Linked DNA regions of Geminicoccus roseus DSM 18922. The protein of the gene in region 1 interacts with the protein of each later gene in a pairwise test. Links are inferred from orthologs where the notes say so. Each region holds a gene or a part of one and is shown in the gene's direction. Other genes may lie near its edges.

What was found.
Region 2: the proteins of GEMRO_RS0108945 (region 1) and GEMRO_RS30435 interact in binary tests that used the Escherichia coli proteins (3 or more experiments, as listed by UniProt). The link is inferred for Geminicoccus roseus DSM 18922 from one-to-one orthologs.

Annotation. Positions count from the first base shown.
Region 1 is NZ_KE386572.1:1,649,732-1,653,620, reverse strand. The notes cover bases 455-3,311. They hold GEMRO_RS0108945 (sulfurtransferase TusA family protein), read left to right. Parts: upstream 455-1,691; coding sequence 1,692-1,931; downstream 1,932-3,311. Other genes in these bases: GEMRO_RS0108935 (choice-of-anchor P family protein), read right to left, coding at 2,406-3,311; GEMRO_RS33395 (hypothetical protein), read right to left, coding at 1,858-2,301. Also shown: more of GEMRO_RS0108935, read right to left, coding at 3,312-3,659. UniProt on the Escherichia coli protein: Sulfur carrier protein involved in sulfur trafficking in the cell. Part of a sulfur-relay system required for 2-thiolation during synthesis of 2-thiouridine of the modified wobble base 5-methylaminomethyl-2-thiouridine (mnm(5)s(2)U) in tRNA.
Region 2 is NZ_KE386572.1:3,677,008-3,680,404, forward strand. What follows is about bases 1-2,881. They hold GEMRO_RS30435 (cysteine desulfurase family protein), read left to right. Parts: upstream 1-805; coding sequence 806-1,957; downstream 1,958-2,881. Other genes in these bases: GEMRO_RS0118310 (alpha/beta hydrolase), read right to left, coding at 1-536; GEMRO_RS34365 (hypothetical protein), read left to right, coding at 517-714; GEMRO_RS0118320 (HesB/IscA family protein), read left to right, coding at 2,006-2,335; GEMRO_RS0118325 (2Fe-2S iron-sulfur cluster-binding protein), read left to right, coding at 2,350-2,676; mnmA (tRNA 2-thiouridine(34) synthase MnmA), read left to right, coding at 2,711-2,881. Also shown: more of mnmA, read left to right, coding at 2,882-3,397. UniProt on the Escherichia coli protein: Master enzyme that delivers sulfur to a number of partners involved in Fe-S cluster assembly, tRNA modification or cofactor biosynthesis. Catalyzes the removal of elemental sulfur from cysteine to produce alanine.

The DNA of each region.
Region 1 (3,889 bases):
GTGTGTAGCCCAACTCGTAAGGGCCATGAGGACTTGACGTCATCCCCACCTTCCTCCGGCTTGTCACCGGCAGTCCCCGTAGAGTGCCCAGCCCAACCTGATGGCAACTACGGACAAGGGTTGCGCTCGTTGCGGGACTTAACCCAACATCTCACGACACGAGCTGACGACAGCCATGCAGCACCTGTAACCGCCCCCTTGCGGGACACTGCCTCTCAGCAGCTTTAACGGCCATGTCAAGAGTTGGTAAGGTTCTGCGCGTTGCGTCGAATTAAACCACATGCTCCACCGCTTGTGCGGGCCCCCGTCAATTCCTTTGAGTTTTAACCTTGCGGCCGTACTCCCCAGGCGGTGTGCTTAAAACGTTAACTCCGACACCGAGAGACAAGTCCCCCGACATCTAGCACACATCGTTTAGGGCGTGGACTACCAGGGTATCTAATCCTGTTTGCTCCCCACGCTTTCGCGCCTCAGCGTCAGATCCGAGCCAGTGAGCCGCCTTCGCCACCGGTGTTCCACCCAATATCTACGAATTTCACCTCTACACTGGGTATTCCACCCACCTCTCTCGGTCTCAAGCCCGCCAGTATCGAATGCAGTTCCGGGGTTGAGCCCCGGGATTTCACACCCGACTAAACGAGCCGCCTACGCGCCCTTTACGCCCAGTAATTCCGAACAACGCTAGCACCCTCTGTCTTACCGCGGCTGCTGGCACAGAGTTAGCCGGTGCTTCTTCTCCGGGTACCGTCATCATCTTCCCCGGCAAAAGGGCTTTACGACCCGAAGGCCTTCATCACCCACGCGGCGTCGCTGGATCAGGGTTGCCCCCATTGTCCAAGATTCCCCACTGCTGCCTCCCGTAGGAGTCTGGGCCGTGTCTCAGTCCCAGTGTGACCGATCATCCTCTCAGACCGGTTACGGATCGCAGGCTTGGTAGGCCGTTACCCCACCAACTACCTAATCCGACGCGGGCCCATCCCAGGGCGTGAACTTTCCACTCCCGTGCGTATCCGGTGTTACCTGCAGTTTCCCGCAGCTATCCCAGACCCCAGGGCAGGTTCCCACGTGTTACTCACCCGTCCGCCACTCACTCTTGCGAGTGCGTCCGACTTGCATGTGTTAGGCGCGCCGCCAGCGTTCGTTCTGAGCCAGGATCAAACTCTCAGCTTGATCGCTGACCATCTAGGCATACGCAAGGTACCCATCAGAACCTCCGAAGAAGTTTCCAATGAACACCAAGATGTACCAGACGATCATCCCCACCCAGCCAGCCAACCAAAGTCAGCCAGACCAGAGGACGCCGCCCGCACATCCCTCCAAAACGCTTTTTCTAAAAAGCGCTCCACCAACCAACGATGTCAAACAACAACCCGCCGACCACCGCCCAGCCTCAACCAGACGACCATCGGGCAGCCCTTCCAGGCCGCCACCCAATCCCAACAGACCAGGCCGAAATCTTCACCAAAACCCGGCTAAACCACCAGGCAGCAGGCCATCCCCGCCGCCCAGCACCCCGCCGCGCTTCGTGAGCCGGGTTCTAGGACCAACCAGTGAAACCGTCAACAACCTTTTGCGAAAAATCCAAGACCAACCCGACGCAGATACGTGACAGCCAGATGCGGCCCGGATGCTTCCGGACCGGCACGATCCGGGCTACCTGCCAGCGCCGACATCAACGGAGGAACTCGTCCTTGTCGGAACAACGCTACGACGTCCTCGTGGATGCCCGCGGCCTCGCCTGCCCGATGCCCCTGGTGAAGACCCGCCAGGCCCTGATGATCATGGAGCCGGGCGCCACGGTCTGCGTGCTGGCGACCGACCCCGCTGCCCCGGCCGATTTCGACGAGTATGTCGAGATCAGCGGCCATCTCCTGGAGCGGAGCGATCGCGAGCAGGACGTGTTCGTGATCGTCCTGCGCAAGAAGGGCTGAGCCCGGCCGCCCAGGCGAACGCCGCCTGCTGGCGCCGGGTCACCAGCAGCGCCCGGGCCTCGGCCCCCGCAGGATCCTCCGCCGCGAAATAGCCGGCCCCCGGCATGCCGTCGGTCGAGCGCACCACCAGGCAGGCCAGTTCCGGCAGGCCGCGCGCTGCCCTGGCGCGGTCGACCACTCCAAGCACCCGGCAGAGATGGCCGACCGTGCCGGAGCCGACCCGGTGGCCGAACATGTCGAGCACCTGCCGGTAGGTGACCGAGCGCCCCTCGCCGGCTGCGGCGACCAGGATGCGCTCCAGCCGTTCCGGGTCCAGCGCCATCCGCTCCGGCCGCGCCCCCCGATCATCCTCGCCAAAGCCGCCGCGCATCCCTTCCCCTTCCCCAGCACCTTCCGGCCATCGCGGCCCGGACATGATCGGGGCGGACCCGCGTGACGGATCCGCCCCCATGTCTGCCCCATGATGGACGAGGATCACTTCTGCACGAAGGCATCCGCATGGGCGACGATGATCTCGCTGCCGACCGGCAGGCCGAGGCTTCCCAGGAGCGGGACGCTGGTGATGACCACGTGCAGCCCGTTCACCTGGGTCCGGCTGCGAGAGCCGGTGGGGAACAGCTGCTCGTTGACGATCACGTAGCCGATGCCGGGCAGCGCCAGCCTGGTGTTGGGCGGCAGGTTGGCCGGGATGCTCAGCCCCATCACCTTCAGGCCGATCAGGCCGGAGCCCTTGGTCGAGCGGGTCAGCTTGCCGTTCACCATGGTTTCCTCGGCCACCGCCTTGACGATGCTGGCGGTGATCAGGCCGTTGAGCAGCTTGACGCTTTCCAGGGTCGCGGTGGTCTTGGCGGTGGCGCCGCTGGCGTTCGGGCCGCCGGTGCCGGTGGTGTAGCCGGACCCATAGGTCAGGATCTTGCCGATCGAGGTGCCAGCCACGTTGTTGGTGCGCGTCTTGCCGCTGGTTCCCTCGCAGCTGAAGCTCACGAAGGCAGCGCGGCCGATCCGGTTGACCAGATCCTTGCCGACCTTGGTGTTCGACTCGGTAGCCCAGGCCTGGCCGCCCACTTCGACGTTGGAAGGAGCCCGCCAGTAACCGCTGAAGGCATGGCCGATCTTGATCTGCGCCCCGATCGCCAGCTTGAAGCTGTTGTTCATGGTGACGTCGATCACCAGCATGTCGACGGTGATCTGGTTGACGGTCGAGGTCGAGGTGGTGGCGGTCTTCTTGAAGGTGACCTTGCCGATCCCGGGCAGGGCCAGCGTCTTGTTGGGTGCCACGTCGGCGCTGACGCTGACGCCGGCGACCTTCAGGTTGGTGAAGGTCGAGCCGGCGATCGAGCTGCTCATCGACGTCGAGGTCGCCCTGGTGCTGGCGACCGCCTTGATCGCTGTCGCCGTGATCAGGCCGCTGAACAGATTGACCCCGGAAACGGTGGAACTGGTGGTGACGAAGGCATTGGCCGCATCCCGGGTGGTGCGGAGCGTGCTCAGCAGCACGTCGGCCCGGGCAACGTCGCGGGCCTGGACGCTGTCGACCCGGTTGGTGACGGTCTTGCCGCCGGTGCCCTTGCAGCCGCAGGGCAGATAGGCGGAGCGCCCAAGCGACACCGCGACGTCGCCGGCCTTGGCATTGGCTTCAGTGCCGAACGCATTGCCGCGGAAGGTGCCTTTCAGCTCGGTGGCGGCACTGGACGTGGCGGCACCGACAACCATCGCAGCGGCGAGCATGCCGATCCTGGCGGCACTCCACCAAGTCCGATCCATCGATCCCGACTGTATAGATCTGGTCATTGCATGTATCCCTAGAAAGGATTCTGCCTGACAGCGCATGCTCCAGCAGCAGACCAAAGCACGTCTGAAGATCTTTTGTGCTCACGACAGGAAACAGGGCAGGCGTCCCAAATTCCGACCTACGCGACATGCTCGTTTCTCAAACGGCATCCGTCGGTAGATAAATC
Region 2 (3,397 bases), 2.0 Mb from region 1 along the record:
GTGATGCCGCGCTGCTGGCTGAGCTTGTTGACCAGCTTGTGCACCGATTCGGTGGGGGTGACCGTGTCGCGCTCGCCATGGACGATCAGCCCGGACGAGGGGCAGGGGGCCAGGAAGCCGAAATCGTAGATGTTGGCCGGCAGGCCGGCGGAGATGAACCCCACCACCTCGGGCCGGCGCATCAGGAGCTGCATGGCGATCCAGGCGCCAAAGCCGAACCCGGCCACCCAGACGCCCGAGGCGTTCGGGTTGTGCAGCTGCATCCAGTCCAGCGCCGCCGCGGCATCGCGCAGCTCGCCCTGGCCATGGTCGAACTGTCCCTGCGAGCGGCCGACCCCCCGGAAGTTGAAGCGCAGCACCGAGAAGCCGCGCCGCACATACATCTGGAACAGCGAATAGACGATGCGGTTGTTCATCGTCCCGCCGTGCAGCGGGTGAGGGTGCAGGATGACCGCGAGCGGGGAGGTCGGTCCTTCACCGTGAACGTAACGGCCCTCCAGCCGGCCATCCGAACCGTTGAAGATCACCTCGGGCATCGATTACTCCGCTACCACCGAATCGGCAGGCCAACTGCGCGCCCTGCTCGTCACCGAGCCGCGGGGGCGGAACATTGCTGCCGTCTTGGGACGTCCCTATACTTTGTCGGGCGTGGTCCACACGCTCGGATCGGTGCCGGATCATGCCGCGGTACGCATCGTGCCGCACCAGACGTGAACACGAGCGCCGCGCGGCGGGCATCCCGGCGCACGATCGCAGGTCGTTTAGCGCGAGGAGAGTGCCGTGTTCAAGAGAATGCTCACGGCCGATGCCGGCTGAGCCGCGCATCTATCTGGATCATGCCGCCACCAGCCCGGTCCGGCCGGAGGTGGTGGCGCGGGTCGCCGAGGTGCTGGCGATGGTCGGCAACCCGTCCTCGGTGCACGCGGAGGGCCGCGCCGCCCGCCGGGTGCTGGAGGATGCGCGCGCGGTGCTGGCCGAGGCCACGGGTGCTGGGCCGGACGAGATCATCTTCACCTCCGGGGGCACCGAGGCCAACGACCTGGCCTTAAGCGTCGCCGCTGGGGGGGCCGTGCTGGTGTCGGCGATCGAGCATGCCTCGGTGCTGGAGGCGGCGCCGGAGGCGCTCCGCCTGCCGGTGGACCGGAACGGCCTGGTCGACCTGGCGGTGCTGGAACGGCTCCTGGCGGCAGCGCGGCCGGCCCTGGTCTCGGTGATGCTGGTCAACAACGAGACCGGGGTGGTGCAGGACATCGCCGCCATCGCTTCCTGCTGCCGCAAGGCGGGGGCGCTCTTGCATGTCGACGCGGTGCAGGGGTTCGGCAAGCTGGAGGGGGTGCGGGTCGATCGCCTGGGCTGCGACCTGATGACGGTCTCCGCCCACAAGCTCGGCGGCCCGCCCGGCACCGGCGCCCTGCTGACCCGCCCGGGGCTGGCGGTGCCGGCCAGGCTGCGCGGCGGCGGCCAGGAGGGCCGGCGGCGGGCGGGAACCCACCACCTGGCCGGCATTGCCGGGTTCGCGGAAGCGATCCGCCGCCTGGACCCGGCCGAGCCTGGCCGCCTGGAAGGGCTGCGGGCGCGGCTGGAGGAAGGGGTGCGCCGGCTGGGCGACGCCACCTGGGTCGCCGCGGCCCGCGCGGCGCGGGCACCGCACATCGCCTGCCTGGTCACGCCCGGGCGGCCGGCCGAGATGCAGGTGATCCGCATGGACCTCGCAGGCGTGGCCATCAGCGCCGGGGCGGCCTGCTCGTCGGGCAAGGTCGCCGCCTCGCACGTGCTGGCGGCGATGGGGCTGGGGGCGGATGCCGGCTGCGGGATCCGGGTCAGCCTGGGCTGGTCCAGCGGGATCACCGAGGTCGACCGCTTCCTCCAGGCGTTCGCGGCACAGCACGGTACAGCTTCGAACATGTCCAATCGGACGGGTTCACCCTTGCCGAACCCTTCCGCAGTTGCGACATGAACGGTTGGCCGGGACCTGCTCCCGGACGAATGGCAAGTGGCGAGACGGATGGCACAGGCACTCAGCATCACCCCGCGTGCGGCGGAGCGGGCCAAGGAACTGCTGGCGACCCAGGCGGACGTGGCCGGGATCAAGCTCGCGGTGAAGCCGCGCGGCTGCTCGGGCTGGAGCTACTCGCTGGACTTCGCCAAGGAAGTGGCCGCGGCCGACCAGACCATCGAGGTGGGCGGGGTGACCTTCGTGATCGATGCCAAGGCGCTGGAATACGTGAACGGCACCGAGGTCGACTTCGTCGAGGACAAGCTCGGCGCCTCGTTCGTGTTCAACAACCCGAACGAGAAGGGCCGCTGCGGCTGCGGCGAGAGCTTCCACGTCTGAGCTGAAGGCCGGCCATGGTCGAGATCCTGTTCCGCCTGCCCGACGGCAGCGAACGCCGGGCTCATGTCGCCGCGGGCAGCACCCTTTTGGAGGCGTCGCGCGACGCCAGGGTGGAGCTGGAAGGCGCTTGCGGCGGCAGCATGGCCTGTGCCACCTGCCATGTCCGCATCGACGACGCCTGGTTCGACCGGCTGCCGGTTCCCTCGCCCGAGGAAGAGGACATGCTGGACCTGGCCCCGGACTGGCAGCCGACCTCGCGGCTGGGCTGCCAGATCGCCCTGGACGAGTCCCTGAGCGGCATCGTCGTGCATGTGCCCAAGTCCAGCCTGCTGGACGGTTGACTCCCGCCGCTTCGCCCATCGAGTTGCCCTGCCCGTGACCGCTGACCATCTCGCCGATCTCGACCTGCCCCCCGGCGCCCGGGTGGTGGTCGCCATGTCCGGGGGCGTGGACAGCTCGGTCTGCGCCGGGCTTCTGGCCGAGGCCGGCTACGATGTGGTCGGCATCACCCTGCAACTCTACGACCACGGCCAGGCCACCGGGCGAGCCGGGAGCTGCTGTGCCGGCCGCGACATCCGCGACGCCCGGGCGGTGGCCGACCATCTGGGCATCCCGCATTTCGTGCTGGACTACGAGGAGCGCTTCCGCCGGGCGGTGATCGACGAGTTCGCCAACAGCTACGCGGAAGGGCGCACCCCGATCCCCTGCGTGCGCTGCAACGAGCGGATCAAGTTCGGCGACCTGCTCGACAATGCGATGGAGCTGGGGGCCGTGGCGCTGGCGACCGGCCATTACGTGCGGCGGGTGCCGGCCGGCGGCCAGGCCGAGCTGCATCGCGGCCAGGACGCGGCCAAGGACCAGAGCTATTTCCTGTTCGCCACCACCGACGAGCAGCTCGACCGGCTGCGCTTCCCGCTGGGCGGGATGACCAAGGCCGAGACCCGCGCCCATGCGGCACGGCTGCGCCTGCCGGTGGCGGACAAGCCGGAGAGCCAGGACATCTGCTTCGTCCCGCATGGCGACCATACCAGCGTGGTGACCGCGATCCGGCCGGACGCCGGC